Regions from separate parts of the Streptacidiphilus rugosus AM-16 genome, predicted to be linked through region 1. Evidence: riboswitches for the same ligand, from Rfam matches in the RefSeq annotation. Region 1 holds a riboswitch; each other region holds the start of a gene.
What was found. Region 1 has a riboswitch for S-adenosylmethionine ahead of thrC (threonine synthase). Riboswitches for the same ligand answer to the same signal wherever they lie in the genome.
Positions count from the first base shown of each region.

Region 1 (9,802 bases):
GCCGGAGACCAGACCGCCCCCGCCGCGGCGCGGAGTCAGCGTGCCGTCGTCCTCGATCGTGAAGGAGACCGGGCCTCGGTTGGACGCCAGCACGATCGGCGCGGTCGTGGCGGCTGTGGCGGTCGTGGTTCGGGCCATGTCAGTCAACCTTGCCTCGGACGGGTACGGGCAAACCTCACTCCGCCGGGTGGGCCCCCTGCGGCCGCCGACGGCGGTACTCCGGCACGGTCGCCACCGGCGGGCGCTCCACCAGGGCGACCTCGGTGGTGCTCGGGGTGAAGCCGGCCGCGGTGCGGTGGAACTGCACCAGCTCCGGGGTGACCAGCTCGTCCGGCGTCTTGAGACGGTCCAGGGCGGTCCGGTAGATCGTCGCCGCCATCCGGCCGAGCGCGGGCGCGTCCTGGTGGCGGTGGTGCCGGACGCCGACGTCGACCTGGGCCAGCGCGTCCAGGCCGACCAGCCCCAGCGCGTCGACCAGCAGGCCGAGCTCGACGCCGTAGCCGGTCGGGAAGGGGAGCCTCTCCAGCAGCGAGCGCCGTGCCGCGTACTCGCCGCCGAGCGGCTGGACGAAGCCGGCCAGCAGCGGCCAGTGCAGGTTGAGCAGTGGGCGGGCCACCAGCTCGGTGACCCGGCCGCCGCCTGCCGGGATGGAGCCGGCCTCGGTGTCGAAGGGCCGGTCGTACATGGCCTTGACGAAGGAGACGCCGGGATCGGTCAGCAGCGGGCCGACGATCCCCGAGACGAAGGTCGAGTCGAAGGCGCGCAGGTCCGAGTCGACGAAGCAGACGATGTCGCCCGTCGTCACCAGCAGCGAGCGCCAGAGCACCTCGCCCTTGCCCGGCTCGACGGGCAGCCGCGGCAGGATCTCGTCGCGGTGGACCACCCTGGCGCCCGCCGCGGTGGCCTCGGCCGCGGTGCGGTCCACCGAGCCGGAGTCGACCACGAGCAGCTCGTCCACCAGGGGCAGGGCTTCCATCAGGTCGCGGCGGATGGCGGCGACGATCTCGCCGACGGTCTCCTCCTCGTCCAGCGCGGGCAGCACCACGCTGACCGTCGCCCCGCTGCGTCGCTTCGCGTCCAGCAACTCGGGCAGGGGCCGGTCGGCCGCGCTCCACGAGCGGCGGCGCAGCCAGTCCTCGACCTGGTCCAGCACGGGTCTCCCCATCTCTCGTGGTGATCCTGCCCGGTCGGCGTCCGTCGTCTCGCGTCTCGGACGGCAATGAGCGGTCGGTGGGCCTTCGGTTACAGTCTTGAGGACGAGGCGGACCGCTCGCACATTGGGGTCCGGCTCGAACAAATGCGCCGCGCGCGAACGCGCGACGCCATAGCGCTCATCCAGAGGGACTGAGGGAACGGCCCGTCGAAGTCCCGGCAACCCCCCTGCCAGGTCGCCCCGCAGCGTACACACGCCGCGTGGCCCAGGTCGGGAAGGTGCCAATTCCGGCCCGTGGCGAAACGCGCCCCGGGGAAGATGAGGAGAGAGGTTCTCGCCATCATGGCTCCTGTCAGCCACACCGTCGCCCCCGACGCCTTCGGCCCCGCTGTGGCCCTGTCCTGTCGCGAGTGCGGAGCACGCACCCCCCTCGCCCCCGACTTCGCCTGCACCGAGTGCTTCGGGCCGCTCGAGGTCGCCTACGAGCTCCCGGCCGGCGACCCGGAGGGCCTGCGCAAGCAGATCGAGAACGGCCCCGCCAACATCTGGCGCTACGCCCCGCTGCTGCCCGTCTCGCCCGACGTCGCCGAGCGCCCCAGCCTCAACCCGGGCCTGACCAAGCTGGTCAAGGCGAACAACCTGGCCCGCGAGCTCGGCGTCACCGGCTCCCTCTACGTCAAGGACGACTCCGGCAACCCGACCCACTCCTTCAAGGACCGGGTCGTGGCCATCGCCGTCGAGGCCGCCCGCACCTTCGGCTTCACCACGCTCTCCTGCTCCTCCACCGGCAACCTGGCCGGCGCGGTCACCGCCGCCGCGGCCCGCACCGGGCTGCGCGCCTGCGTCTTCATCCCGCACGACCTGGAGGCCGGCAAGGTCGTCATGGCCGCGATCTACGGCGGCGACGTCGTCGGCATCGACGGCAACTACGACGACGTGAACCGCTTCTGCTCCGAGCTGATCGGCGACCCGGCCGGCGAGGGCTGGGGCTTCGTCAACGTCAACCTGCGCCCCTACTACGGCGAGGGCTCCAAGACGCTGGCCTACGAGATCTGCGAGCAGCTCGGCTGGCGGATCCCGGACCAGCTGGTGATCCCGATCGCGTCCGGCTCGCAGCTGACGAAGATCGACAAGGGCCTCAAGGAGCTCATCGCCCTCGGTCTGGTGGAAGAGAAGCCCTACAAGATCTTCGGAGCCCAGGCAGAGGGCTGCTCGCCCGTCTCCGCCGCCTTCAAGGCCGGCCACGACGTGGTCCGCCCGCAGAAGCCGGACACCATCGCCAAGTCGCTGGCCATCGGAAACCCGGCCGACGGCATCTACGTGCTCGACATCGTCCGCCGCACCGGCGGCGCCGTCGAGGACGTCGACGACGAGCAGGTCGTCGACGCGATCGGCCTGCTGGCGCGCACCGAGGGCATCTTCGCCGAGACTGCGGGTGGCGTGACCGTCGGCGTGCTGCGCAAGCTGATCGAGAGCGGTGTGCTCGACCCGGCCGCCGAGACCGTCGTGCTCAACACCGGCGACGGCCTGAAGACCCTGGAGGCCGTGGCGGACGCCGCCCGCCCGACCGCCGTCATCCGCCCCACCCTTGACTCGTTCCGAGAGGCAGGCCTCGCATGAGCGTCAACGTCCGCATCCCCACCATCCTGCGCACCTACACCGGCGGCAGCGCCGAGGTGAAGGCCGAGGGCGCCACGCTGGCCGAGGTGATCAAGGACCTGGAGGCCAACCACGCGGGCATCGCCGCCCGGCTGCTGGACGACAACGGCAAGCTGCGCCGCTTCGTGAACGTCTACGTGAACGAGGACGACGTGCGCTTCGCCGACGGCCTGGAGACGGCCACGCCGGAAGGCGCCGGCGTGTCGATCATCCCGGCGGTCGCCGGCGGCTGCTGACAGCTTCGCCGACAGGCGCACGAAGTCGGTGCACCCCTGGCAGGGGTGCACCGACTTCGTCATTTCCTGATGTTTAAGAGGAGTAGAGTGCTCCTGTCCCGTCCGTCGAGGCGGTCGATCCATTCTTTTTCGAGCGGCAATATGTCGGACCCGTCCGATATGTCCGGCCCGAATTGCTCCCCTTTGCGGGTTGATGCTGCGAATGTCTCTTAACTTCTCCTGAGAATTCCCCGGCTTGTGCTCTGTTGCTCAGGGCAGCGGAGTGGATACATTCAGCGTCGATCGGGGCTTGGCGTCTGCAGCCCGCAGCGTTCCGCCCGGTCCGGTTCGCGGTGTGCGGACCGTGAAAGGGCCAGCACAATAGGGGAGTTTGGAATGGCTCAGGGCACCGTCAAATGGTTCAACGCGGAGAAGGGGTACGGCTTCATCGCGGTCGACGGTGGTGCGGACGTGTTCGTCCACTACAGCGCGATCCAGATGGACGGGTACCGGTCGCTCGAAGAGGGCCAGCGGGTTGAGTTCGAGATCTCGCAGGGCCAGAAGGGCCCGCAGGCGGACATGGTCCGCGTGACCGCGTAACGCACCCACGGCAGCCGGCGACCGCTGACTGAATCAGGACCCGCAGAGCTCGTTCCAGCTCATCCCGGCGAAACGATGCATCCACGCAGGTCTTCCTGAACGGCCCCCACCCGCACGGGTGGGGGCCGTTCTGCCGTCGGGCTGCGTACTGAGTCGCATGCTGAGTCGCTTGCACTCAGGGGGGTCGAGTGCTAATCATTGGCGTTAGCACTCTGAGGTAGAGAGTGACAACGGGCCGAGTCGGTGAGGCTCTGGGCGCGGCGGGAAGGAACCGCCGAAGGCCGGTGCCGTCCGTCGCGGGCGCCAGCGCGGTCCGAAGCAGCCAGTCTGTCCAGGAGGACCGCTTCCATGGCCAAGATCATTGCGTTCGACGAAGAGGCCCGTCGTGGCCTCGAGCGCGGTATGAACCAGCTCGCCGACGCCGTCAAGGTCACGCTGGGCCCCAAGGGCCGCAACGTCGTCCTGGAGAAGAAGTGGGGCGCCCCCACGATCACCAACGACGGTGTCTCCATCGCCAAGGAGATCGAGCTCGAGGACCCGTACGAGAAGATCGGCGCCGAGCTCGTCAAGGAGGTCGCCAAGAAGACCGACGACGTCGCGGGTGACGGCACCACCACCGCCACCGTGCTGGCCCAGGCGCTCGTCCGCGAGGGTCTGCGCAACGTCGCCGCCGGCGCCAACCCGATGGCTCTGAAGCGCGGCATCGAGAAGGCCGTCGAGGCCGTCTCCGCCCAGCTGCTCGAGCAGGCCAAGGACGTGGAGACCAAGGAGCAGATCGCCTCCACCGCCTCCATCTCCGCCGCTGACACCCAGATCGGCGAGCTCATCGCCGAGGCCATGGACAAGGTCGGCAAGGAAGGCGTCATCACCGTCGAGGAGTCCCAGACCTTCGGTCTGGAGCTGGAGCTCACCGAGGGTATGCGCTTCGACAAGGGCTTCATCTCGGCGTACTTCGCCACCGACCTGGAGCGCATGGAGACCTCGTTCGAGGACCCCTACATCCTGATCGCCAACTCCAAGATCGGCGGCATCAAGGACCTGCTGCCGCTGCTGGAGAAGGTCATGCAGTCCGGCAAGCCGCTGCTGATCATCGCCGAGGACGTCGAGGGCGAGGCGCTCTCCACCCTGGTGGTCAACAAGATCCGTGGCACCTTCAAGTCCGTCGCCGTCAAGGCCCCGGGCTTCGGTGACCGTCGCAAGGCCATGCTGGGCGACATCGCCATCCTCACCGGCGGCCAGGTCATCTCCGAGGAGGTCGGTCTCAAGCTGGAGAACGCCGGTCTGGAGCTGCTCGGCCGCGCCCGCAAGGTCGTCGTCACCAAGGACGAGACCACCATCGTGGACGGCGCCGGCGAGAGCGACCAGGTCGCGGGCCGCGTGGCGCAGATCCGTGCCGAGATCGAGAACAGCGACTCGGACTACGACCGCGAGAAGCTGCAGGAGCGCCTGGCCAAGCTGGCCGGTGGCGTCGCCGTCATCAAGGCGGGCGCGGCCACCGAGGTCGAGCTCAAGGAGCGCAAGCACCGCATCGAGGACGCCGTTCGCAACGCGAAGGCGGCCGTCGAGGAGGGCATCGTCGCCGGTGGTGGCGTGGCGCTGCTGCAGGCCGGTGTCGCGTTCGAGAAGCTGGAGCTGGAGGGCGACGAGGCCACTGGCGCCAACATCGTCCGCGTGGCGCTCGAGGCCCCGATCAAGCAGATCGCGACCAACGCCGGCCTCGAGGGCGGCGTCGTGGTGGAGAAGGTCCGCAACCTGCCCGCCGGTCACGGCCTGAACGCCGCGTCCAACGAGTACGTCGACCTCATCGCCGCGGGCATCATCGACCCGGCCAAGGTGACGCGCTCCGCGCTGCAGAACGCGGCGTCGATCGCCGCGCTCTTCCTCACCACCGAGGCCGTCATCGCCGACAAGCCCGAGAAGGCCGGCGCCCCGGCCGGTGGCGGCATGCCGGGCGGCGACATGGACTTCTGATCCTGACGGATCGGAAAGCCTGCCTGACGTTCGAAGGACGGCCCACCCTGCCGGGTGGGCCGTCCTTCGGCCTTTGGCGGCACCGTCAGGGGAGCGGCGCGCAGGCGAGAAACCAGGCAGTGCCCAAGGCGCGCGGGGACTGCGCAAAAAACCACTGACATGCGGATGGGCCTGAACCTTCGGGGCTCCACCTGCGTGGGTGGCTTGTCGCGCCCACGCGCCGGAGGCGCATGTCGGCTCAGCCCCGCGCCCCTGGACAGTGTCAACAGCCCTCCGTCGTCACCTGTCGCGCTCCCGCGCCCGAGGCGCATGTCAGGAGAGCCTCGCGCCCCTGGGGGCATGCGGGAGACTGGACGCTATGGAGAACGCACTGGAGACGGCCCTGCACGGCGCGCGGAGCGCGCTGGTGCGGGATCTGACCGCGCGGGACGTCGCGGACGCCGCGGTCGTCTCGCTGCTGGAGGACGCGATCGCGCAGCGGCGCTGGTGGGTGGAGCAGTGGCCGGACGGGGTGGACTACGTCCTGGGTCTGGTCGCCCAGGACGTGCAGGACGGCCTGTTGGAGGGCTGGGGCCGCTGGCCCCTCTGCACGGTGTGCGCGGCCGACGGCGACCCGCACGCGCTGAGCGTCGAGCCCGAGCTCGGCCCGGACCCGCACTGGGTCTGCGGCAAGGAGGGCGTCGTGGTCTCGGCGGTCGGCGAGCTGACCCCGTGATCCTCATCGACCCCCCGAGCTGGCCCGGCCACGGCCGCCTCTGGTCGCACCTGGTCTCGGACGCGTCCTTCGACGAGCTGCACGCCTTCGCGCGCCGCCTGGGTGTGCCCGAACGAGGTTTCGACGGCGACCACTACGACGTGCCGGAACGGCTGTACGCGGCGGCGGTCGAGTTGGGTGCGACGCCGGTCCGCAGCAGGGAGATCGTCGCACGGCTCACGGGGGCGGGTCTCCGCCGCAGGAAAGCCCTCCGGGGGCGCGAGGAACTGCGCGAATAACGACGGAATGCGGACGGCCTCGCGCGTCGGAGGCCACCTGCTCATGGGCGGCCTGTCGCGCACGCAGTGAATCGAGCGGAGACCCGCGCCCGGAGGGGATCAGCGCATGAGTTTCTGCGCGGTCAGCCACTTCGTGAGTTCCTCGATCTGGACCTCGCTCAGGGCCCGTGCGGGAAAGACCACGTCGTCCACGCCCCGGGTGCCCTCGAAGACCAGCCAGCCGCGGCTCCGCCGGACCCGGCGCACCGCCGGCCAGCGGACCTGGTGGGAGACGAACTGGTTCCGCCAGGACAGGCCGACGTCGGTGAACCGCAGCGACAGCTCGGTGCTGGTGTTCAGCTGTCGCAGGCGCCGCTCCAGCGACTGGCCGTGCGTGCCGAGCAGCAGCAGGGAGAGCGCGGCCAGGAATCCGTGCGAGGCGGAGACGGGATGCGAGGCCAGCGCGATCACCAGGCCGGCCAGCCCGAGCGACAGCCACAGCGCGTGGACCCAGGCGCGGGTGCGCAGCCAGTGGCTGCGCAGCTCGCCGCGCGCGTACTCGAAATCGGCCTCGATATCCATGCGCCCCACCCGGTCGAGTCATGCGATGGGCGGCACCTTATCGCGCAACCGCGCCAGCTCGGTACGCATGTTCGCGACCGCTCTCTCCCCGTACGCGGACTGACCCGCCTGCGTGCGGTAGAGCGCCGGCAGGGCGAGCAGCTGTTCGAGGATCGCGGTGCGGCCCGCGCGGAACTCGTCGTCCGGCACGAAGGCGTACTCGGCGCGCACCGCCGCCGCGTAGCTGGCGTAGATCTCCGGCGGCGCGCCGAGCACCGCGAGGTCGGCGTCGCACAGGACCTCGCCGTTGCGGTCGCCGGCGGCGGGGTCGTGGTCGGCGGTCAGCCGGACCAGGCGGGCCACCTCGGCGACGGCCTCGTCGGAGACGCCGAGCTCGGGCAGGACCCGCTCGGCCAGGCGGGCGCTGCGCTCCTCGTTCTCGGTGCGGTCCGGGGCGTAGACGGCGTCGTGGAACCAGGCGCCCAGGCGGACCAGGTCGGCGTCCTCCGCGTGCGCGGCGAGCCGGTCGACGACGGAGAGGGTCGCGGCGAGATGACGCAGGGTGTGATACCTGCGTTGCGGCTCCGACCAGCGGCGGATCAGCTGCTCGCCGTACGGCTCCGCCTCGGGCGTGGCGAAGAGCGCGGTCCAGCGGGACAGCAGGGCATCGGCGAGGGCTTGGTCGGGATGCGACGGCTGGGGCATACAGCCATTGTGGTACGGACGGGAGCGCCCGCGCGGTCTTCGCGCCAACCACGGGGGTGCGTTTCGTGCTCCTGAGCAACTAGGCTGTATTGGACTAGACCTGTTGACGAAGGCTGGGCGCGGAACGGAAGGGCTGCACTGTGAGTGATCGGGCGATTTTCGAGGTCATCGCTACATCCGCGGAGGACGCCGTAGCGGCGGCCGCGGGCGGGGCCGACCGCCTCGAACTGTGCACCGACATGGCGGCCGACGGGCTGACACCCGACCTCGCCGAGTTCGCCCGGATCCGCGCGGCGGTCCACGTGCCACTCCGGGTGATGCTGCGGGACGGCGACGGCTTCCTGGTGCGCGACGTCGACGCGCTCTGCGCCCGCGCGGAGGCGCTGCGCGCGGAAGGCGCGGACGAGTTCGTCCTGGGCTTCCTGACCCCTGACGGTTCGGTCGACCTGCCGACCGTGCGGACCGTGCTGCAGGCGATCCCCGGCTGCCGGTGGACCTTCCACCGCGCGCTCGACAACGCGGTCTCCCGTGACGAGGTCCGTGCGGCGATCGACGGGCTGCCCGGCCTGGATACCGTGCTGACCGCCGGTTCGGCGGCCGGCGTGGTCGCCGGGATGGACGTCCTCGAGGACGAGGTGGCGCGGTCGGGCAAGCCGGGATACGGCCCGCGGATCCTGGTCGGCGGCGGCCTCAAGACCGAGCACGTCCCGCGGCTGCGCGCCGCGGGCATCGACGGCTTCCACGTCGGCACCATGGTCCGCGAGGCGGGCTGGAACAGCCCGCTGGACGCCGGTCGCGTCCAGCAGTGGCGTCGGCTGCTCGACGCCGCGCCCCTCGCGGCGTAGTCCTCGGCCGGTTCCCCTCAGAGCGAGTCGAGCCAGCGGCGCAGGCGCGCGCCCTCGCGGGTCATGACCTCCGGGTCGCGCAGGGCGTTCGCCAGCAGGGACATGCCCTGGTACCCGCAGACGAGGGTCAGCGCGAGGTCCTCCGCGTCCGGCAGGTCGAGCGCGCGGAACTGCCGGGCGGCCCAGTCGAGGAGTCTGCGGATCACCGCGGCGGCCTCCGCGTCCAGGCCGCCTTCGGGCCGCTTGTCGAGTTCCGCCGCGAGGGTGCCGGTGGGGCACCCGAAGCGGGCGGCCGTGTCGCGCTGGGAGACCCAGGCGTCGATCAGCCCCTTCAGGCGTTCGCGCGGGTCGGGCAGCCCGTCCAGCGCGCCGGTGAGCTCGTCCAGGTGGGCGCGGTGCTCCGACAGGGCGGCCTGGACCAGCTCGTCCTTGGTCTTGAAGTAGTAGTAGACGTTCCCGACCGGGACCTCGGCCACCCGCGCGATGTCGGCGAGCGTGGTCCGTTCGACGCCCTGCTCGTGCAGGACCGTGGCCGCCGCCGAGGTGAGGCGTCGGCGCTTGTCCGCGGCCCGGGTTCCCCGCGGCTTAACTGAGTCAGTCACCCAACCAACTATAGACAGCGCCCCGCTTCGCCGTGCTACGGTCTCTCTAAGTCAGCCAACTAACTTATTTCTCGGGAGATCGTCATGATCGTGGTCACGGGTGCGACCGGCAACGTCGGGCGGACGCTGGTGCCGCTGCTGGCCGAGGCGGGGGAGGAGGTCGTGGCCGTCTCGCGGCAGTCGCGACCGGCCGGGTTCCCCGCCGGAGTGCGCCATGCCCGGGCGGATCTCGGGGAGGCGGCGAGCATGCGGCCGGTCCTGGAGGGCGCCGACGCCCTGTTCGTCCTGCTCGGAGGGGAGCTGAACGGCCGCGGCGAGAGCCCGCAGGCGCTGCTGGACGTGGTGGAGCAGGCCGCGGTGAAGCGGGTCGTCCTGCTCTCCTCGCAGATCAACGCCACCCGCCCGGACGCCCCCTCGCATGCCAGGCTCAGGGAGTTCGAAGCGGCGGTCCGCGCCTCCGGTGTGGACTTCACCGTCCTGCGTCCCGCCGGTTTCGCCTCCAACGCCTTCGCCTGGGCC
Region 1 covers NZ_JQMJ01000004.1:6,936,863-6,946,664, reverse strand. The annotation lists gene BS83_RS40295 (alpha,alpha-trehalose-phosphate synthase (UDP-forming)) at 1-138, opposite strand, end outside; gene BS83_RS40290 (glucosyl-3-phosphoglycerate synthase) at 176-1,153, opposite strand; SAM riboswitch class I at 1,329-1,478, shown strand; gene thrC (threonine synthase) at 1,472-2,773, shown strand; gene BS83_RS40280 (MoaD/ThiS family protein) at 2,770-3,048, shown strand; gene BS83_RS40275 (cold-shock protein) at 3,424-3,627, shown strand; gene groL (chaperonin GroEL) at 3,976-5,598, shown strand; gene BS83_RS46065 (hypothetical protein) at 5,957-6,313, shown strand; gene BS83_RS46060 (DUF4031 domain-containing protein) at 6,310-6,591, shown strand; gene BS83_RS40255 (YcxB family protein) at 6,691-7,152, opposite strand; gene BS83_RS40250 (HD domain-containing protein) at 7,171-7,836, opposite strand; gene BS83_RS40245 (copper homeostasis protein CutC) at 7,977-8,681, shown strand; gene BS83_RS40240 (TetR/AcrR family transcriptional regulator) at 8,699-9,283, opposite strand; gene BS83_RS40235 (NAD(P)H-binding protein) at 9,368-9,802, shown strand, end outside.

Region 2 (9,802 bases), 4.9 Mb from region 1:
GAGTCGGCGCACCTCGCTGTCCTGCGCGCCGCGCTCGGTCGCGCCGGTCGCCCGCAGCGCGTCGAGCTCCGCGTTGGCCTTCCTGGTCGCCGCCTCGGCCCGCTTGGTGTCGGCGGCCAGCGAACGCAGCTGGCGACGGAGGCTGTCGCCCTCCTTCTTCGCGCTCTCCAGCTCGACCTTGGCCCGCTCCGCGTCCGCCCGCACGACCGCGCGCAGTTCGGCCAGCTCGCTCTGGAGCTTCTCGGCCAGTCGGGCCGACTCGGCGGCGTGCCCCTCGTGCTCGGCGCGCTCCACCTCCTCGCCGACCTCGCCGACGATCCTGGCCCAGCCCGCGGTGCGCAGCAGGTACGCGGCGGCGGCGACGTCCTGCGGATCGGCGGCGGCGGGAACGGCCCCCGCCTCCAGCGCGGCCACCAGGTCCGGCTGGCCCTGACGCACCCGCTCGGCGATCCGGGCTCGGAAGGCGGGCTCGGTCTCCAGCGCGGCGGCGATGGCGGTCGCCCCGCGCTTGACCCTGGCCTCACGGGTGAACTTGACGTACGGCCGGAGCCTGACCGGCAGTTCGGCCGGGGTCAGGCCGCTGAGGCCGTCGGCGGCGATGCCGACGACGCGCTTGCGCACGCCCTCCGGCAGCGGCCGCTCCAGCGTCTCGCCGGCCGAGGCCTCGGGCGCGGCGGGGAACTCGGGCGCAGCAGGAGGCGCGGGCGGGGCGGGAGGCGCGGGCGGCTCGGGCAGGGCGGCGCCGGGCACGGCGACGTCGCCGCCCCCCTCGGGCGCCTTCGCCTGATCTCGCTGCTCCACGTGCTCCGCTCCGATCCGCTCCGGGGGTCCTCACCGCCCGGACCGCCATTCTCCCCGCTGCCGCCCCCCGCCCGTCACTCCGCCACGTTCGATCAGCCCCGCGCCCCGCCGAGGGCCCCGAGCCCGCCCAGAGGCCTCAGGCCCGCTTGGCCTGCTCCGCCGCCTCGGCCGCCGCGCCCGGACGGTCCACCAGCTCGATCTGGTCCACGGCGTTGCACCAGCGGCAGCGGACCGACTCGACGGTCTCGGTCAGGACCTCGCGCTCCTCGACGTTCGGCTCTCCGGCCAGGTCCAGGTGGACGAACTCGACGACCCGCGAGGAGCGGGTGACGTCGAAACGGGTCAGGTTGCCGCAGAGCGTGCAGCGCCACCTGGTCGCCTCGGTGGGAAGCGGAACGGCCATGGCGAGATCCTCTCGTCGGTCTCTGTACCTGAGAAACCCTATGGCCTCGGGGATGCGCGCGGAGACCGTCCCCCACACGCCCCAGCGGTCGGGTGTCAGATTCGTCCCGACAAGGAATGCTTTGCCCATGGTGAGCCTGGCAATTCCGGAAAGCGTTCCCCGCCCCGTGCCGTACCTGCCGGTGGCGACCTACGCGCTGATCGTGCTGTGCGTGGTCGTCTTCCTGGTCGGCCCGGTCTCCGGCCTGGACCCTTTCTACGGCTCCGGCGCCGCCCGCGCCTGCGCCCAGACCGCCTACTACCACCGCTGGGGCGTCATCCCCGCGGAGCTGCTGCACAACGCGGCCCGCCCGCTGCACCTGCCGCCCCGCTGCCCGGCGGACAACGGGCTGCCCAAGATCCCGGCGCTGTCGGTGCTGACCGCGATGTTCGTCCACGGCGGCTGGGTGCACCTGGCCGGCAACATGCTCTTCCTCTACGTCTTCGGCGCGATGGTGGAGGAGCGCGTCGGCCCGCTGGCCTACCTGCTCCTCTACATCGCCCTCGGATACCTGGCGACCTACGGCTACGCGCTCGTCGAGGCGGGCAGCCCCGGCGCGACGCAGACGCTGGTGGGGGCGTCGGGGGCGATCGCCGGCATCCTCGGCGCGTATCTCTGCCTGTATCCGCGGGCCAGGATCACCAGCCTGATCCCCCTGCTGCTCTTCCTGCCGCTGCGCTTCCCCGCCTGGCTGGTGCTCGGGTTCTGGGTCGCGGTGCAGTGGCTCTCGGTCCGGGCCACCGACCCCGCCGTGCCCGGCGTCGCCTACGCGGCCCACCTGATCGGCTTCACCGGCGGCCTCGCCTTCACCTGGCTGCTCTTCCGCTACCGCGCCCGCCGCCCCGGCGGCCTCGGCCTCACCGCCGCCCTCTCCCGCCTGCGACGGCGCTAGACGGTCGGACAGGCCCTAGCATGAGCAGGGCCCGCCCCCGCCGACAGGAGACTCCGCGTGATCACCGCCATCGTGCTCGTCAAGGCCAGCGTCGACCAGATCCCGGAGATCGCCGAGAGCATCGCCGCGCTCGCCAACGTCACCGAGGTCTACTCGGTCACCGGCGGCTGGGACCTCATCGCGATGGTGCGGGTCCGCGCCCACGAGGAGCTGGCCGAGGTGATCCCCGGCCAGCTGAACAAGGTGCCCGGCGTCGCCCACACCGAGACCCACGTGGCCTTCCGCACCTACTCCAGCCACGACCTCGACGCCGCGTTCGCCATCGGCCTGGACGACTGACGAGCCGCTCCGGTCAGCGGCGGGTGTCAGGGACGCAGCGGCCGCCCTCGGTCCGGTAGGACCACTGCGCGCCCTCGCTGACCAGCTCACGCACCGCGGCCAGGAAGCGGTCGACGTGCTCGTCCGGCGTCCCCGCGCCGAAGCTGACCCGGATCGCGTTCAGGCTGCGCTCCCCCGGCAGCGACGCCTCCGGCGCGCCGCACTCGGACGGCGCCGCCTCCTCGCCGCCCAGCAGGGTGCGGACCAGCGGGTGCGCGCAGAACAGGCCGTCGCGCACACCGATGCCGTACTCGGCCGACAGTGCGGCGGAGAAGTGCGAGCTGTTCCAGCCCTGCACGACGAAGGAGAGCACGCCGACGCGCGGGTGGTCCTCGCCGAACAGCGTCAGCACCCGCACCTGCGGGATCCCCGCCAGCCCCTCGCGCAGCCGCTCGACCAGCTGCTGCTCGCGCGCCTGCAGCGCCTCGAAGCCCGCCTCCGTCAGAGCCCGGCAGGCGGAGGCGACGGCGTAGGCGCCGATCACGTTCGGCGAGCCGGCCTCGTGCCGGGCCGGCCCCTGGTGCCAGTCGACGGCGACGGAGCCGTCCGCCTCCCGCGCCACGGTCCGGCTGGCGCCGCCGCCCGCGAGGTAGGGGTCGGCCGCGTCCAGCCAGTCGGCGCGCCCGGCCAGCACGCCCGCGCCGAACGGCGCGTAGAGCTTGTGACCGGAGAACGCCACCCAGTCCACGTCCAGCTCGCGCACGGACACCGCGTGGTGCGGCGCCAGCTGCGCGGCGTCGAGCACGATCCGCGCGCCGTGCCGGTGCGAGACCTCGGCGAGCTCGGCGACCGGCCAGATCTCGCCGGTCACGTTCGAGGCCCCGGTGACGCAGAAGAGCTTGGGCCCCTCCCCTGCGGCGGCGAGCGCGGCGTCCAGTGCGGCGACGGCCTGCTCGGGCGAGCGCGGCGCGCGCAGGTAGGTGACCTCGAGGCCACGGCCGGGCCAGGGCAGCAGGGACGCGTGGTGCTCGGTCTCGAAGGCGAAGACCCGGGTCCCCGCGGGCAGCGCCGAGGCGAGCAGATTGAGCGAGTCGGTGGTGGCCCGGGTGAAGACGACCTGGTCGCCCTCGCGCAGGTCCAGGAAGTCGGCGACCGCGGCGCGGCTCTGCTCGAACAGGTCGGTCGACAGCTGCGACAGGTACCCGGCCCCGCGGTGGACGCTGCCGTAGTAGGGCGCGTAGGCGGCGACGTCGTCCCACACCCGCTGGAGCGCGGGCGCGCTGGCGGCATAGTCGAGCGCGGCGTAGGTGACCTTCTCACCGGAGACCAGCGGCACCTCGACGTCCCGGCCGAGGACGGACAGGGGCTGACAAACCTCGACATTACGGGCGACGACAGACATGGCGGTACCTCCGGGGAAGCGCGCACGGTGCGCGTGGGTATGGCAAAGAAGCCCCTGCTGCGGGGCAGTGACGGAGAAGAGGAGGCGCTTCGGCCTCTACCGCATTCGCTTCGACATGGGTACACCCCTCGGAGATCCGCGCTTGCCCGACGGCGATTTTCGCCGCAGGCCTGGTCGTCACCCGGAGGCACCCCACCACGGTCGGAGGGTTGCCGGACAGCGAGCCGGGGCTTCAGCGGCTGACGCCGCGTGCTGTCACTCGTGACCTGGTCAGGAGTATGCCAGAGGCCCACCAGGTGAGCGACGGGCGTTTCAGCATCTGAGAAGTTGCACTACCCCAGGGGCGCGGGGAACGGCGCGAGAAACCACCCTGTGCGGATGGTCCTCAACGCGCAGGGCCATCCGCTCGTCAGTGGTTGTTCGCGCACTTCCCCGCGCCCCTGGAAGTGCATGGTCGTCCGCCTGCAGACGCTCGCGCCCCCTAGGGGAGTGCGACTAGCCGTTCGCGGTCTCGCGGGCCCACTCGGCGAGCTTGCGCTCCGCCGCGCCGGAGTCGAGGGACTCGGCGGTGCGCAGCATCGCGTCGCGCAGCTGCTCGATGAACGGGGCGTCCGTCTGGTCCAGCGCGACCAGCGCCGACGCGCTGTTGAGGACGACCGCGTCGCGGATCGGACCCTGTTCGCCCTTGAGGATCCGGCGGGCGACCTCCGCGTTGAACGCCGCGTCCGCGCCCCGGAGGGACTCGATCGGGGCGAGGGCGATCCCCACCTCGCGGGGGTCGAAGGAGAACTCCTCCACCGCGCCGCCGCGCACCCGCCACACCGTCGACGTGCCCGTGATCGTCAACTCGTCGAGGCCGTCGTCACCCCGGAACACCAGCGCGGAGTTGCCCCGCCTGGCCAGCACGCCGGCGATCAGGCCGGCCATGCGGCGGTCGAAGCAGCCGACCGCGTTCGCGCCGACGCGGGCCGGGTTGGTCAGCGGGCCCAGCAGGTTGAAGAAGGTGGGGATGCGCAGATCACCGCGGGCCGTCGCGGCATGCCGCATGGAGGGGTGGAAGACCGGGGCCGGGCAGTAGGTGATGCCCGTCCGCGCGCCGACCTCGGCGACCCGCTGCGGGGTCAGGCCCAGGTTGACGCCGAGCTTCTCCAGCACGTCCGTGGCGCCGCTGGCGCTCGACGCCGCGCGGTTGCCGTGCTTGGCCACCCGCGCGCCCGCGCCCGCCGCGACGATCGCCGACATGGTCGAGATGTTCACCGTCTTGGCGCGGTCGCCGCCGGTGCCGACGATGTCGACGGCCGGGCCGGGGACCTCGATCAGCGTGGCGTGCGCGTACATCGCCTCGACCAGACCGGTGATCTCCTCGACCGTCTCGCCCTTGGCCCGCATCGCGACCATGAACCCGGCCACCTGCGCCGGCGTCGCCTCGCCGCTGAAGATCTGGTCCATCGCCCACGCGGTGTCCGCCGCGGCGAGATCCTCGCCCGCGAGCAGCGGGATCAGGATGTCGGGCCAGGTGCGCACCCGCGCGGGGTCGTCGCCGCCGTACGCAGGATCGGGGTGCACCATGGCTGTCGCCTTTCGAAGGCCGGGTCGGTTCGCTGAGGACCGGCCCAGCCTATCGAGGCGCACACCTCTCAAGACGCAAGATCTCACGCGCCGAGACGGGGGTTCTCAGCCCGACCGGCCCGCTCGCTCAGCCCGCCAGGGCCTTCGCGCCGCCGGCCCGCAGCAGGGCGCAGGCCGTCTCGGCGAGGGCCACCGGGTCGACCGGCGCGGGGACGGCGGCGTCGGCGTGGCTCCAGGTGGCCAGCCAGGCGTCCTGCGGGCGGCCGATCAGCACCAGCACCGAGGGGCACTGGTAGATCTCCTCCTTCAGCTGCCGGCACAGGCCCATGCCGCCCAACGGCACCGCCTCGCCGTCCAGCACCAGCAGGTCGATCCGCTTCGCGCCCTTGGCGTGCGCGTCCATCGCCCGGACGACCGCGGGGGCCGTCGCGCACTCGAGGTAGGCGATCTCCGGCAGCTCCGCGTCGGGCCGCTTGCCGAGGGCGAGGCGGACCTGCTCGCGGGTGTTGCGGTCGTCGCTGTAGACAAGGACGTTCAGTGCCATCGCTCGTACTCCCCCTGAGGGCTGAGTGTGATCGGGACCACTGCGGGGTGCTCGGTCCGGATGCTACTCGCGTCCCGCGCGCCACGACAGCCCACTCCGGTCAGCGGCACCTGCTTCACTACTTCGGGGGACTTCCGGACTCCGCGGGCCCCGACGCGCAAGCGCGACACGCCGCCGAAAGCGGCTCGGACGGCCGGAATGAAGGAAGATCGAGGAGGTCGGAGGGTACGTCACCCCTCGGACACACCGAGGAAGACCCCCCGGCGTTAGTGCGGAATAAGGGACCGACATAATGTCGGTCGTGGCGACAGCAACTGCAGTAGAAACCGGGCACGCGCACGGTTCGGTCAACCGGCCGAACCTCACCAGTGTCGGAACCATCGTCTGGCTGAGTTCCGAGCTGATGTTCTTCGCGGCCCTCTTCGCGATGTACTTCACGCTTCGTTCGGTGACGGGTACCGCCTTCTGGCACTCGCAGAACGAAGCCCTGAACGTTCCCTTCTCCTCCGTGAACACCACGATCCTGGTGCTCTCCTCGTTCACCTGCCAGATGGGTGTCTTCGCCGCCGAGCGCGGCGACGTGAAGAAGCTCCGGTCCTGGTTCATCGTGACCTTCATCATGGGCTCGATGTTCATCGGCGGTCAGATCTACGAGTACACGGAGCTGGTCAAGAAGGACGGCCTCTCGCTGTCCTCCTCCGCCTACGGCTCGGTGTTCTACCTCACCACCGGCTTCCACGGGATGCACGTGACGGGTGGTCTGATCGCCTTCCTGCTGGTGCTCGGTCGCACGTACGCGGCCAAGAGGTTCACCCACGAGCAGGCGACCGCGGCGATCGTCGTGTCCTACTACTGGCACTTCGTCGACGTGGTCTGGATCGGCCTCTTCGCGACCATCTATCTGATCAAGTAGGCAGGGTCGGACCGTCCTGACGGTCTACCAGACTCCAGACGCTCCAGATCCTCACACCGGGGTTAATCCGTGAAAAAGCTCTCCGCACGACGGCGCCACCCGCTGGCAGCGCTCGTCGTCCTCATCTTCGCCCTGGCGGTCACCGGGGGGCTGTGGGCGGCGCTCGCGCCGACCAGCAGTGCCTCCGCCGACGCCAGCCAGTCCCTCCAGGTCGAGGAGGGCAAGCGGCTGTACCAGGTCGGCTGTGCCAGCTGCCACGGCCTGAACGGCGAAGGCACCAAGGACGGACCCACCCTGGTGGGCGTCGGTCAGGCGGCCGTCGACTTCCAGGTCGGCACCGGCCGCATGCCGGCGCAGCAGCCCGGCGCGCAGGTGCCGAAGAAGAAGGTCATCTACAGCCAGGGCCAGATCGACCAGCTGGCGGCCTTCGTGGGCACCCTGGGCGCGGGCCCGGCGGTCCCCTCGGCCGACCAGTACAACGGCGGCGACGTCGCCAAGGGCGGCGAGCTCTTCCGCACCAACTGCGCCATGTGCCACAACTTCGGTGGCGCCGGCGGCGCGCTGAGCGAGGGGAAGTACGCCCCGAGCCTGGCCGGCGTCAGCCCCAAGCACATCTACGAAGCCATGCTCACCGGGCCGCAGAGCATGCCCCAATTCCCTAACTCCACCATGCCGGAGCAGCAGAAGCGGGACATCGTCGCGTACGTCACCCACACGACGAACTCGAACACCAACCCGAGCTACGGCGGGATGTCGCTGGGCGGCATCGGTCCCGTCTCCGAGGGTCTGTTCGGTTGGATCTTCGCGCTGGGCGCCCTGATCGGTATCGCGATCTGGATCGCCGCCCGCACCCCCAAGGCCAAGAAGTCATGACGAGCCAGGACAACATGTCTGAAGAACACCTGCCGGAGGCCCACGGCCACGGCGGCGGAGCCATCGCCGGCAAGGACGGATACTTCGCCGACCCCGGTCTGCCGCCCCACGAGCACCGCCGTACCGACATCGACGAGAAGGCCGCCCGGCGTGCCGAGCGTCAGGTCGCGATGTGGTTCCTGCTGTCCATGGTGGCGACCGTCGCCTTCATCGCCAGCTATGTCATTTTCAAGCCGGGTCCGACGCACCACGTCTACATCTGGCCCGTCGGCAACGTCTCGCCGCTGAACTTCGCGCTCGGCGTCTCGCTCGGCATCTCGCTGTTCGCCATCGGCGCCGGCGCGGTCCACTGGGCCCGCACGCTGATGTCGGACGAGGAGCACATCTCCGAGCGGCACCCGATCGAGGCCACGCCCGAGGTTCGCGAGCAGGTCTTCGCGGACTTCCGCCAGGGCTCGAAGGAGTCCGGCTTCGGCCGTCGCAAGCTGATCCGCAACACGATGATCGGCGCCATGGCGATGGTCCCGCTGTCCGCGGTCGTGCTCTTCCGCGACCTCGGCCCGCTGCCGGAGAAGAAGCTGGACACCACCGGCTGGAAGGCCGGGATGCAGCTGAAGAACATGAACACCGGCGAGCCGATGAAGGCCTCGGACGTGCAGGTCGGCACGCTGACCTTCGCGATGCCGGCGGACCTGAGCCAGGACGACGAGGACTTCCAGGTCCGCATCGCCAAGGACGCGCTCATGGTGATCCGGCTGGAGCCGGGCGACATCAAGGACAAGAAGTCCGCGGACTGGGGCTACGACGGCGTTCTCGCCTTCTCGAAGATCTGCACCCACGTCGGTTGCCCGATCAGCCTCTACGAGCAGCAGACGCACCACGCCCTCTGCCCGTGCCACCAGTCGACCTTCGACCTGTCGGACGGCGCTCGCGTCATCTTCGGTCCGGCCGGCCACGCGCTGCCGCAGCTGCAGATCGGCGTCGACGGCAGCGGCAACCTGCAGGCCCTCGGTGACTTCTCCGCCCCCGTCGGCCCCGGCTTCTGGGAGCGAAGCGAATGAGCACTCACGTCAGCGACGCCGCAGCAGGCGCGCACGGCTCCCACGAGGAGCAGATCGGCCACAGCGAGGCCGGCGTCGAGCAGAAGCACCTCGGCGAGAAGGCCGCGGACTGGGCGGACGGCCGGCTGGGCATCTACAACCTGGCCAAGTCCAACCTGCGGAAGATCTTCCCGGACCACTGGTCCTTCATGCTCGGTGAGATCTGCCTCTACAGCTTCATCATCATCATCCTGACGGGCGTCTACCTGACGTTCTTCTTCAACCCCAGCATGGGCGAGGTCGTCTACCACGGCTCCTACGTCCCGCTGCAGGGCATCAAGATGTCCGAGGCGTACGAGTCGGCGCTGAACATCAGCTTCGACGTGCGCGGCGGCCTGCTGATCCGTCAGATCCACCACTGGGCGGCGATCGTCTTCGTCGCGGCCATGCTGGTGCACATGATGCGCGTCTTCTTCACCGGCGCGTTCCGCAAGCCGCGTGAGATCAACTGGCTGTTCGGCTTCCTGCTGCTCTTCCTGGGCATGTTCGACGGCTTCATGGGCTACTCCCTCCCGGACGACCTGCTGTCCGGCACGGGTATCCGCTTCATGGAGGGCGCGATCCTGTCGACGCCGGTCATCGGCACCTACGTGGCGATGTTCCTGTACGGGGGTCAGTTCCCCGGCAACGACATCATCCCGCGCTTCTTCACGATCCACGTGCTGCTGATCCCGGGCATCATGCTGGGCCTGCTGGTGGCCCACCTGATCCTGGTCTTCTACCACAAGCACACCCAGTTCGCGGGCCCCGGCCGCACCGAGAAGAACGTCGTCGGCATGCCGCTGATGCCGGTCTACATGGCCAAGGCCGGTGGCTTCTTCTTCCTGGTGTTCGGCGTCATCGCCTTCGTCTCGGCGATCGCCTCGGTCAACCCGATCTGGGCATACGGTCCGTACCGCCCCGACCAGGTGTCCGCGGACGCCCAGCCGGACTGGTACATGGGCTTCT
Region 2 covers NZ_JQMJ01000004.1:2,044,154-2,053,955, forward strand. The annotation lists gene BS83_RS18400 (NYN domain-containing protein) at 1-735, opposite strand, end outside; gene BS83_RS18405 (hypothetical protein) at 938-1,204, opposite strand; gene BS83_RS18410 (rhomboid family intramembrane serine protease) at 1,332-2,135, shown strand; gene BS83_RS18415 (Lrp/AsnC family transcriptional regulator) at 2,193-2,474, shown strand; gene BS83_RS18420 (aminotransferase class V-fold PLP-dependent enzyme) at 2,488-3,855, opposite strand; SAM riboswitch class IV at 3,989-4,122, opposite strand; gene trpD (anthranilate phosphoribosyltransferase) at 4,351-5,424, opposite strand; gene BS83_RS18430 (response regulator transcription factor) at 5,552-5,968, opposite strand; gene ctaE (aa3-type cytochrome oxidase subunit III) at 6,261-6,881, shown strand; gene qcrC (cytochrome bc1 complex diheme cytochrome c subunit) at 6,951-7,754, shown strand; gene qcrA (cytochrome bc1 complex Rieske iron-sulfur subunit) at 7,751-8,815, shown strand; gene qcrB (cytochrome bc1 complex cytochrome b subunit) at 8,812-9,802, shown strand, end outside.
Region 2: linked by a shared signal. The riboswitch ahead of BS83_RS18420 (aminotransferase class V-fold PLP-dependent enzyme) and the one ahead of thrC (threonine synthase) in region 1 are both predicted to bind S-adenosylmethionine.

Region 3 (9,802 bases), 5.4 Mb from region 1:
ACGTCGGCGGCTTCCGCCGCCCTGCCCATCTCCGTGTACACGTACCCGAGGTTGATCAGACAGGAGCCCTGCCCCTGAAGGTCGCCCAGCCCGCTGCGGATCGTCAGCGCGCGGTCCAGGCAGTCCGCCGCCTCGCCGAGCCGCAGCGCCTCCCGGTAGGCGCTGGAGAGGCTGACGAGCACCCAGGCTTCGGCCGCGCGGTCCTGCAGCGCTTCCGCGCCGGCCAGTGCGCTCTCGTAGCACCGGATACCGTCCTGCTGCCACAGCCGCTTGTGGAACAGGTCCCACATGGTGATCGGCAGTTTCCAGGCGATCTCGTAACAACCGGTCCGTGCCGCCTGCGCGACCGCGAAGCCCAGGTTCGTGCGCTCCGCCTCGAACCAGGCCAGTGCCGCGTCGAAGTCGTCGAAGTCCAGTGGGCGCCACCCAGGACCCGGCTCCTCCACGATGACATGACGGCGCGACGGGTTCATGCGCCGGGACGCCGCCGCGCTGGTGTGCAGGTGCCAGCGCAGCTGCCGGTGCATGGCCGCGTCCCGTGCGGCCGGAGTCTCGTCTCTCTGGGCGCACTCGGCCGCGAAGAGCCGGAGAAGGTCGTGGAACACGTACCGTCCCGGCGTCGAGGACTGCAGGAGATGGATGTCGACCAGCGCGTCCAGGAGCCGCCGCGTGACGTCCGCGGGCAGGGCGAGCAGCGCGGCCGCAGCCGGGACCGTGAACGACGGGCAGTCGCTGACCGTCAGCAGCCGGAACGCCCGGGCCTGGTCCTCGGGCAGTCCCCGGTAGCTGACCGAGAAGGTCGTCCGGATCGCCCGGTCCTCGACCGTGAGCTCGTCCAGCCGTGACCGCTCGTCGGCCAGGCGTCGGGCCAGCTCGCCTACGCTGGGGTGGAGCCCGGTCGCCAGTCGGCTCGCGGCGATCCTGACGGCCAGCGGCAGGCCCGCGCAGATCTCCAGCAGGGACTGCACGGCGTCCGGTTCCGCGGAGACGACAGGGTGGCCGACGATGTTCGTGAACAGCTCCGACGACTCGTCAGGGCCGAGGGCGCCGAGAGTGATCCGGAGCGCGCCGTCCAGGCCGGGGAGGGCGCTTCGGCTGGTCACCAGGACCCGGCTCGGTCCCGCGCCGGGAAGCAGCGGGCGCACCTGCGCCGCGTCCCTGACGTTGTCCAGGAGGATCAGCACCCGCCGCTGGGCGAGCAGGCTGCGGTACAGGGCCGCGCGCTCGTCGGGATCGACGGGGATGCGAGCCGGTGCGACGCCGAGCGACCGGAGGAAGCGGGCGAGGACGTCGTGGGGAGCCGTCGGCACGGCTTCGGTGCCGTGGAAGTCGGCCTGGAGCTGTCCGTCGGGAAACCCCCGGAGCACCCGATGGGCGACATGAACGGCAAGCGTGGTCTTGCCCATCCCGCCCGCGCCGCTGATCGCCGAGAGGACCACCGGGGCGGCCGGCCCGGACGGGGGCGTCCCGAGGGCGGCGACCAGTTCTTCCGCCTCGCTCACGCGTCCGGTGAAGTCGGTGAGATCCGCCGACAGTTCGGCCGGCGCCCCGTCCACGGCGCGCCTCCTCCGCTCGGCTCCCGCCGGGGCCTGCGTCCTGGCGTCGCGGTGCACCCGGAGGCAGCTCTCCCGCCAGCGGTCGACCGCGGCTTCGTCCTCGCCGAGGGCCCCGACGATCGCGACCACCAGATCCAGGTCGAGACGCCGCCGCTCGGGCCTGAACGCGTCCACGAGCGTGTTGGGCGACATCACCCGCGGCGGCCGCATCCGTGGCCCGACCCTTTTGGCCAGCGCCCGGTAGGACGGCATCCCCGCCGACACACGCAGTTCCCCCAACGCGCCGATGAACTCGGCCAGATCCGCGGCTCGGTCCGGATCCGGAACCGTTCCGTGCTGCTCACCCACGACGCCCCCCATGAAGTCGTGTTCCTGCTGGACTGTGGTGCAGGCGGTGTACGGACTCGTACGGGAAACGAGACTCGTCCGGCCGCCCCGGGCAGTCTGGTCGTGCTGTTCCGTGCAGGGCCAGCCCCGGCGGCGAAGCGTCCGGGGAGTGTCCGGCCAACGTCCTCCCGATCTGACAGTACACGGACGGCATGCGATCGCGGCGAACATGGGGATGCGCCGCGCGCGGACCGGCGGCACGCCGCGGCCCCGGAGCGTGGTGGCTCCGGGGCCGCGGCGCCGCGTCAGGCGGTGATCAGGCCGGGGTCGGAGAGGCCGGGTGCGCCGGTCTCGACGTGACCGGCCAGGCGGCGGACGAAGTCCGCCTGCCCGGACTGGGTGACGGTGACGTCGTACCAGTTGCGGCAGCCGCCGAGGTCCAGCGACCGGGTCACCGTCGCGCCCTTGGCCACGGTGACGGTCACCGGGGAACCGGCGTAGGCGTTGGTCACGGTGAGGACCGCGCTCGCCGTGCCCGCGTTGGTGAACGTCAGGTCGAGGTTGCCGGTGGCGGCGTTGTGGCGCGCGGTGACCTCGGGTCCGGCCGTCCTGCCGGGGTTGCGGAAGCGGCGCAGGAACCCGTTGGGGCCGTGGACGGTCAGGTCGGTGACGCCCTTGGAGTACTTGGTGTTCCAGGTGTCGCCGATGCTCTTGCCCGCCTCTGCGGTGTAGCTCCACGGGCCGTCGGTCCGGTTCGCCGCGGTGACCAGGAACTGTGCGCCCGCGTTCGCGCCGCCGCTGAAGGTGAGCGCGAAGGTGGCCGCCGAGGTGTTCGCCGCGCCGTCGACGAAGGGCGCGTAGCGCAGCGGCCGGGTGGGCTTGGCGCCCGTCTCCTGGACCGGCATCGTGCCGGTGGCCGGCGGCGTGGGCACGTAGTCGGCGTGACGGTTGTGGTCCGGCGGCAGGTAGCCGGTGGTGGAGGGCAGCGTCGCCGGGGCGGGGTTGGCGGCGGTGAAGTCGAAGGCGGAGGTGAGGTCGCCGCAGACGGCGCGCCGCCAGGGGGAGATGTGCGGCTCGGCCACGCCGAAGCGCTGCTCGATGAAGCGGATGATCGAGGTGTGGTCGAAGGTCTCCGAGCAGGTGTAGCCGCCGGTGCTCCAGGGGGAGACGACCAGCATCGGGACGCGGGGTCCGAGCCCGTAGGGGCCCGCGGCGTAGCTGCTGTTGCCGGCGAACCAGTCGGCGGTGGTGGAGACGGTGGACAGGCCCTGCGCGGCGCCGGAGGGCGGGAACGGCGGGACGACGTGGTCGAAGAAGCCGTCGTTCTCGTCGTAGGTGATGAACAGTGCCGTGTTGGCCCAGACCGCGGGGTTCGAGGTGAGCGCGTCCAGCACCTGCGAGATGTACCAGGCGCCGTAGTTGGCGGGCCAGTTGGGGTGCTCGGTGTAGGCCTCGGGGGCGACGATCCAGGAGACCTGCGGCAGCGTGCCCGCCGCGACGTCGGCCCCCAGCCGGTCGAACAGACCGTCGCCCGCGGCGGCGTTCGTGCCGGTGCGGGCCTTCTCGTAGAGCGCGCTGCCCGGCTGGGCGTTGCGGTAGTTGTCGAAGTAGAGCAGCGAGTTGTCGCCGTAGTTGCCGCGGTAGGCGTCGCTGATCCAGCCCCAGGAGCCGGCGGCGTCCAGGCCGTCGCCGATGTCCTGGTAGATCTTCCAGCTGACGCCCGCGGACTCCAGCCGCTCGGGGTAGGTGGTCCAGCTGTACCCGGCCTCCTGGTTGCCGAGGACCGGGCCGCCGCCGGTCCCGTCGTTGCCGGTGTAGCCGGTCCACATGTAGTAGCGGTTGGGGTCGGTCGAGGTCATCAGCGAGCAGTGGTAGGCGTCGCACAGGGTGAAGGCGTCGGCGAGCGCGTAGTGGAAGGGGATGTCCTGGCGGGTCAGGTAGGCCATGCTGGTGGCCGTCTTGGCGGGGATCCACTTGTCGTACTTGCCGTTGTCGAAGGCCTGGTGGGTGCCGGCCCAGTCGTGGTTGAGGTCCTGGACGAACTGCAGGCCGAGGTTGTCGACCTGCGGCCGGAACGGCAGGGTCTCCTTGTTGCTGCTGTTGGTCTGGTGCCACACCGACTTGCCGCTGGGCAGCGTGACCGGCCGGGGGTCGCCGAAGCCGCGGACGCCCTTCATCGAGCCGAAGTAGTGGTCGAAGGAGCGGTTCTCCTGCATCAGCACGACGATGTGCTGCACGTCCTGGATGCTGCCGGTGGTGCCCTGCGGGGCGATGGCGGCGGCCCGCGCGATGCTCTGCGAGAGCGCGGAGAAGGCCACGGTGGCGCCGGACAGCTGGAGGAAACGGCGGCGGCTGAGCTCGGTCATGGGCGGGCCTCACACGTCGGGGGCGGGGGCTTTCGGGTTGCGGACCAGGACAACTTGTCTGGACAACTTCGCGATGTCGCGCCGGTGGTCGGCGGACCTCGGGACGGCGAACGTGTCGTGACGGAGCGATGCGCGCAGGGGTCGTTTGGTGAGCGGCCGGTGGCATCTTGTAGGGTTCCTCCCGAATCATCCAGAGGGGTGGAGGGACCGGCCCTACGAAGCCCCGGCAACTCCCCGGTCGATCCCGCGCGCGAACCGCGCGCGGGGACGTCAGGGATCAGTGCCAACTCCGGCCTGTCGCCAACGTGGCGCGGGAAAGATGAGGAGACACGGTGCTTCCAGTGCTGTCCTTCGCCCGGGCGCTTCCCCGCCCGGTGCACCCGCGTACCCGTTCTCGGGCCGGCGCAGGCAACAGATCTGCCGCTCACCGGATTTGAGACTGGAGTACCCCACCCATGGAGAACACGAGCGGCGTCGGCGTGCTCGACAAGCTCAGCCTGATCCTCGGCGCCCTGGAGTCGGGCCCGAACAGCCTGGCCGGACTGGTCGCGGCGACCGGCCTGGCGCGGCCCACCGCCCACCGTCTGGCCGTCGCGCTCGAACGCCACCGCCTGGTCGCCAGGGACCTCGAGGGCCGGTTCGTGCTCGGCCCGCGGCTCGGCGAGCTGTCGGCAGCCGCCGGTGAGGACGGCCTGCTGGCCGCCGCCGGTGGGGTGCTGACCCGGCTGCGCGACGTCACCGGCGAGAGCGCCCAGCTCTACCGGCGGCAGGGCGAGGCCCGCATCTGCGTCGCCGCAGCGGAACGGCTGTCCGGTCTCCGCGACACCGTCCCGGTCGGGGTCACCCTGCCCATGCAGGTCGGCTCCGCGGCCCAGATCCTGCTCGCCTGGGAGGAACCCGAGCGTCTCCACCGCGGTCTGCGCGGCGCACGGTTCACCGCCACCGCGCTGAGCGGGGTGCGGCGGCGCGGCTGGGCCCAGTCGGTCGGCGAACGCGAGCCCCAGGTCGCCTCCGTCTCCGCACCGGTCCGCGGCCCGGCCAACCGGGTCGTGGCCGCCGTCACCGTCTCCGGGCCGATCGAGCGGCTCACCCGGCACCCCGGCGCGCACTTCGCGCAGCCCGTGGTCGAGGCGGCCGCCCGGCTCAGCAAGGCCCTGGCCTGCCTGCCGCCTGGTGGGGCAACCGGCTGATTCGGTGACGTGCCGCGCGCGTGCCCCCGGCCGGACGGGCGGGGCCCGGGTGACAGTACCCTCATGCGTCGACGTCGTCGGACCCTGCTGGTCGCCACCCTGCTCGCCTGCCTGGGGGCGGGAGCGGGCGCCGCGGGCGGTGGCACCCCGCCGGTGCCGTCCCCGCCGGTGCGGAGGTCTCCCAGGACGGCGCCGTCCGCAGCGGTGCGACGCCGCTGCGGGACACGCGGGTCACGCTCCTCGAGGCGGGCACGCGCTCCGGGGAGCGCCCGAAGGAGCTGGCGCACGCCTGCAGCGGACCGCAAGGCCGCTTCCACCTGGTCTACCGTCAGCCCCGCGACCCGGCCGCGGTGCTGTACCTGACCGCCGACGGGCGGCCGGGGCTGCGCCTCGCCGCCGCGCTCGGCGGTCCGGCCGGCACCGACGTCGTGGTGAACGAGCGCACCACCGTCGCGGCCGCGTACGCCTTCGCGCAGTTCACCCGCGGCGGCGAGGTCGCCGGAAGCAGCCCAGGACTGCCGAACGCCGCCGCGATCTCCCACAACCTGGCCGACGTCCGCACCGGCGGGATCGCGCCGCTGCTGGCCGCCCCGCCCAACGGGCGGCAGACCTCGACCCTGGCCGCCTTCGACACCCTCGCCGACCTGCTCGCGTCCTGCGCCCGCGGCCGCGGTTGCGACGCACTGCTGCGGCTCGCCCGGCCGCCCGGACAGCCGAAGCCGGGCGACAGCTTCCAGGCCGCCGCCGACATCGCCCGCGCACCGTGGAACCGGGTCGCCGCGCTCTTCGCCCTGGCCCGCACCGCGCCCGTCTACCGGCCCGCACTCGACGCGGCCCCCGACGCCTGGACGCTGGCCCTGCGCTACGCCGGGAACGGCCACGAGATCAACGGGCCGGGCAACATCGCCTTCGACGCCGCGGGGAACGCCTGGGTCAGCAACAACTACCCCTTCGTGCTCGACCCCCTCACCCCTGTCTGCGGCGGCCGTACCGTGCTCGCGCTCACCCCGACCGGGGGCGACCTGCCGGGCGCGCCCTACCGCGGCGGCGGCCTCTACGGGGCCGGATTCGGCATCGCGGTGGACCGGAGCGGACACGCCTGGGTCTCCAACTTCGGCTTCCAGGGCCGTGGCTGCACCGTCGACCCGAGCCCGCACTACCACTCCGTGTCCGAGTTCGCCCCGGACGGAAGGGCACTGTCCCCGGCGACCGGATGGCGGTTCGGCGGGATCAGCCAGCCGCAGGGCACCGTCGCCGACCGCTCGGGGAACATCTGGATCGCGAACTGCGGCAACCGCAGCGTCACCCGCGTTCCCGACGGGCACGCCGCCTCGGCCCGCAACCTCGCCCTCGGCGGCACCGGGCTGGTCAAGCCCTTCGACATCGCCGTCGACCCGAAGGGACGGGCCTGGGTCACCGGCAACGGCAGCGACAACGTGGTCGAACTGGCCCCCGACGGCCGACCGCTGCGCACCGTCACCCCGCCCGGCCTGCACCGGCCCCTGGGCATCGCCGCCGATCAGGAGGGCGACCTCTGGGTCGCGGACGACCAGGTCCTGCCGGTGCCCTGCGAGGGCGGCACCACGGCGGACTTCGCGGCGGCGCTGAACGCCGCCCCGCCGGCCGGAGCGCGTCCCGGGATGGTGATGATCCGCCCCGACGGCACGGCCCTGCCCGCCCCCTTCACCAACGGAGGGCTGGTGCTCCCGTGGGGCGTCGCGATCGACGGGGACGACCACGTCTGGGTCGCGAACTTCGGCGGCCACCGACTCGCCGAGCTCTGCGGCGTCCGGGTCGGCGCCTGCCCGCCCGGCTACCGGACCGGGCAGCCGATCTCCCCGGCCGCCACCGGCTACACCAGCGACGGCCTGGTCAGGAACACCGGCCTGCAGATCGACCCGTCCGGCAACGTGTGGCTGGCCAACAACTGGCGCACCGTCCCGGTGCAGACCAATCCCGGCGGCCACGAGCTGGTGGTCCTGGTCGGGGCCGCGGCGCCGGTGCGGACCCCGCTCGCCGGCCCGCCGCAGCGCCCCTGACAGTGGGGTCTGCGACGATCGTCCCCAGGGAGCGAGGTCCGAGGTCGGGAGGTCGGGGTGACGGGCGTCTCCGGATTCGCCGCGCGGACCGGCCACGAGCGGCCCGAGGAGCTGACCGCCGACCGGCCGGCCCAGGTCGCGCAGGCCTGGGAGTCGCTGCGGCAGATCCGCCGGATCACGCAGGCGGAGGAGCCCGAGCTGCCCGCGCCCTGGGAGCGGAACCGCCCCGTCCAGGCGGTGGGTCTCGCCCTGGAGGCGATGGGCGTCGACTTCGCCGGGGTCGACGGCCAGGGCACGGTGGTGGCGAGCGGGGTCCGGCTCAGCGAGGAGCGTCAGGGGGTCGTCCGGGCGGAGTGGGTGAGCCGGCGCGGCGAGCGCCCGGCCGACGCCGGCGAGGCCCGGCTCGGGGAGGCCGCCGAGGCCGCCGGACGCGCCGGGTGGGACGCCCTGCTCTACCGGGCGGGCCGATCCCGTTACCTGCTGATCGAACCGGGACGCGCGACCTGAGCCGCCGCCGGGGCGGCGTCAGGGATGCATCCTGGCGCCCTTGAGCACCCGGTCGACCACGTTCCTCGGGCCGTGCACGGCCAGTCCGACGATGTCCAGTCGGTCGCGCGGCACCGCGCGCACCGCGGCGCGGTTGTCGTCGTCGTTGCCGGTCGCGAACAGGTCCGCGGTGAAGACCGCCCGGGGCAGGTCGCGACCGAGGATGCGCCCGTGGGCGGCGGTCATCGTCTCCTTGGAGCCCTCGAGGACCAGCACCGGCTGACGGAACATCGGCAGGTAGGGCGTTCCGTCGGCGTCCGCGTACGGCCCGCCGATCAGCTCGGGCAGCGCCGCCGCGATCCCGCTGACCAGGAAGGCGGTCACGTTGAGGCGCTGCCAGGGCAGCAGGTCGTCGCGGAGCAGCACAGCGATCTTGGTGTCGAAGTCCATACTCCGAAGTCTGTTCGCGGACCGGGGCAACGGTCTTGTACGTTCTTTGCATGGTCGCCGCCGAGGAGGTCACCGCCTGGCATCCCGAGGTGCCGGGCATCGCCGAGGTCTTCCACGCGCACTTCGTCCAGCACCGCTACCCGATGCACGCCCACGCCACCTGGACGCTGCTGATCGTCGACGACGGCGCGGTCCGCTACGACCTGGACCGCCACGAACGCGGTGCGCCGAGCGACCGCGTCAGCCTGCTGCCGCCCCAGGTGCCGCACAACGGCCGGGCCGCGACCGCGCTCGGCTTCCGCAAGCGGGTGCTGTACCTGGAGCCGGAGGCGCTGGGCGCGGATCTGATCGGCGCCGCCGTGGACACCCCCACGCTGGACGACCCGCTGCTGCGCCGCCGGGTGCACCGGCTGCACCACGCGCTGCGGTTCCCCGGGGAGGAGTTGGAGGCCGAGAGCCGGCTGGCGCTGATCTGCGGCCGGCTGCGTGGGCATCTGCTGCGCCGCACGGGCCCCGAGCCGACGCCGCCGCGTGACCGCGGCGTCGCCCACCGGCTGCGGGAGCTGATCGACGCCCGCGTCGTCGAGGGCGTGTCCCTGGAGCAGGCGGCGGCGGAGCTGTACGCCGGCCCCGCGCACCTGGTCCGGGCCTTCACCCGGGAGTTCGGCATGGCCCCGCACCAGTACCTGACCTCACGCCGGGTGGACCTGGCCCGCGCGCTGCTGCTGGACGGCCTCCCCGCGGGCTCCGTCTCCACCGAGGCCGGCTTCTACGATCAGTCGCACCTGACCCGCCACTTCCGCCGGATCGTCGGCGTCAGCCCCGGCCGCTTCGCGCGGCGTTCCCCCCTCCCGGCAAGGAGCCACGATGTCCGATGAGCGCCCGCCGTTCCCGCCCTTCACCAGGGAGACCGCGATCGAGAAGGTGCGCCGGGCCGAGGACGGCTGGAACAGCCGCGACCCGGAGAAGGTCGCCCTCGCCTACACGGCGGACTCGCGCTGGCGCAATCGCGCCGAGTTCGTCACCGGCCGCCAGGAGATCGTCGGGTTCCTGACCCGCAAGTGGGCGCGGGAGCTGGACTACCGGCTGATCAAGGAACTGTGGGCGTTCGAGGACAACCGCATCGCCGTCAGGTTCGCCTACGAGTGGCACGACGACTCCGGCACCTGGTTCCGCTCCTACGGCAACGAGAACTGGGAGTTCGACGAGCGCGGACTGATGCGCACCCGCCACGCGTCCATCAACGACCTGCCGATCGACGCCTCCGAGCGCCTCTACCACTGGCCGCCGGGCCGCCGGCCCGACGACCACCCGTCGCTGTCCGACCTGGGCCTGTAGGCCATGGGGGAGCAGACGACGGCCGGCGAGTTCGACGGGCACGAGCGGCG
Region 3 covers NZ_JQMJ01000004.1:1,492,299-1,502,100, reverse strand. The annotation lists gene BS83_RS15950 (ATP-binding protein) at 1-1,904, opposite strand, end outside; gene BS83_RS15945 (phosphocholine-specific phospholipase C) at 2,189-4,249, opposite strand; SAM riboswitch class I at 4,433-4,575, shown strand; gene BS83_RS15940 (IclR family transcriptional regulator) at 4,705-5,439, shown strand; gene BS83_RS15935 (NHL repeat-containing protein) at 5,790-7,478, shown strand; gene BS83_RS15930 (hypothetical protein) at 7,536-7,985, shown strand; gene BS83_RS15925 (DUF2000 domain-containing protein) at 8,004-8,414, opposite strand; gene BS83_RS15920 (helix-turn-helix transcriptional regulator) at 8,465-9,292, shown strand; gene BS83_RS15915 (nuclear transport factor 2 family protein) at 9,282-9,752, shown strand; gene BS83_RS15910 (class I SAM-dependent methyltransferase) at 9,756-9,802, shown strand, end outside.
Region 3: linked by a shared signal. The riboswitch ahead of BS83_RS15940 (IclR family transcriptional regulator) and the one ahead of thrC (threonine synthase) in region 1 are both predicted to bind S-adenosylmethionine.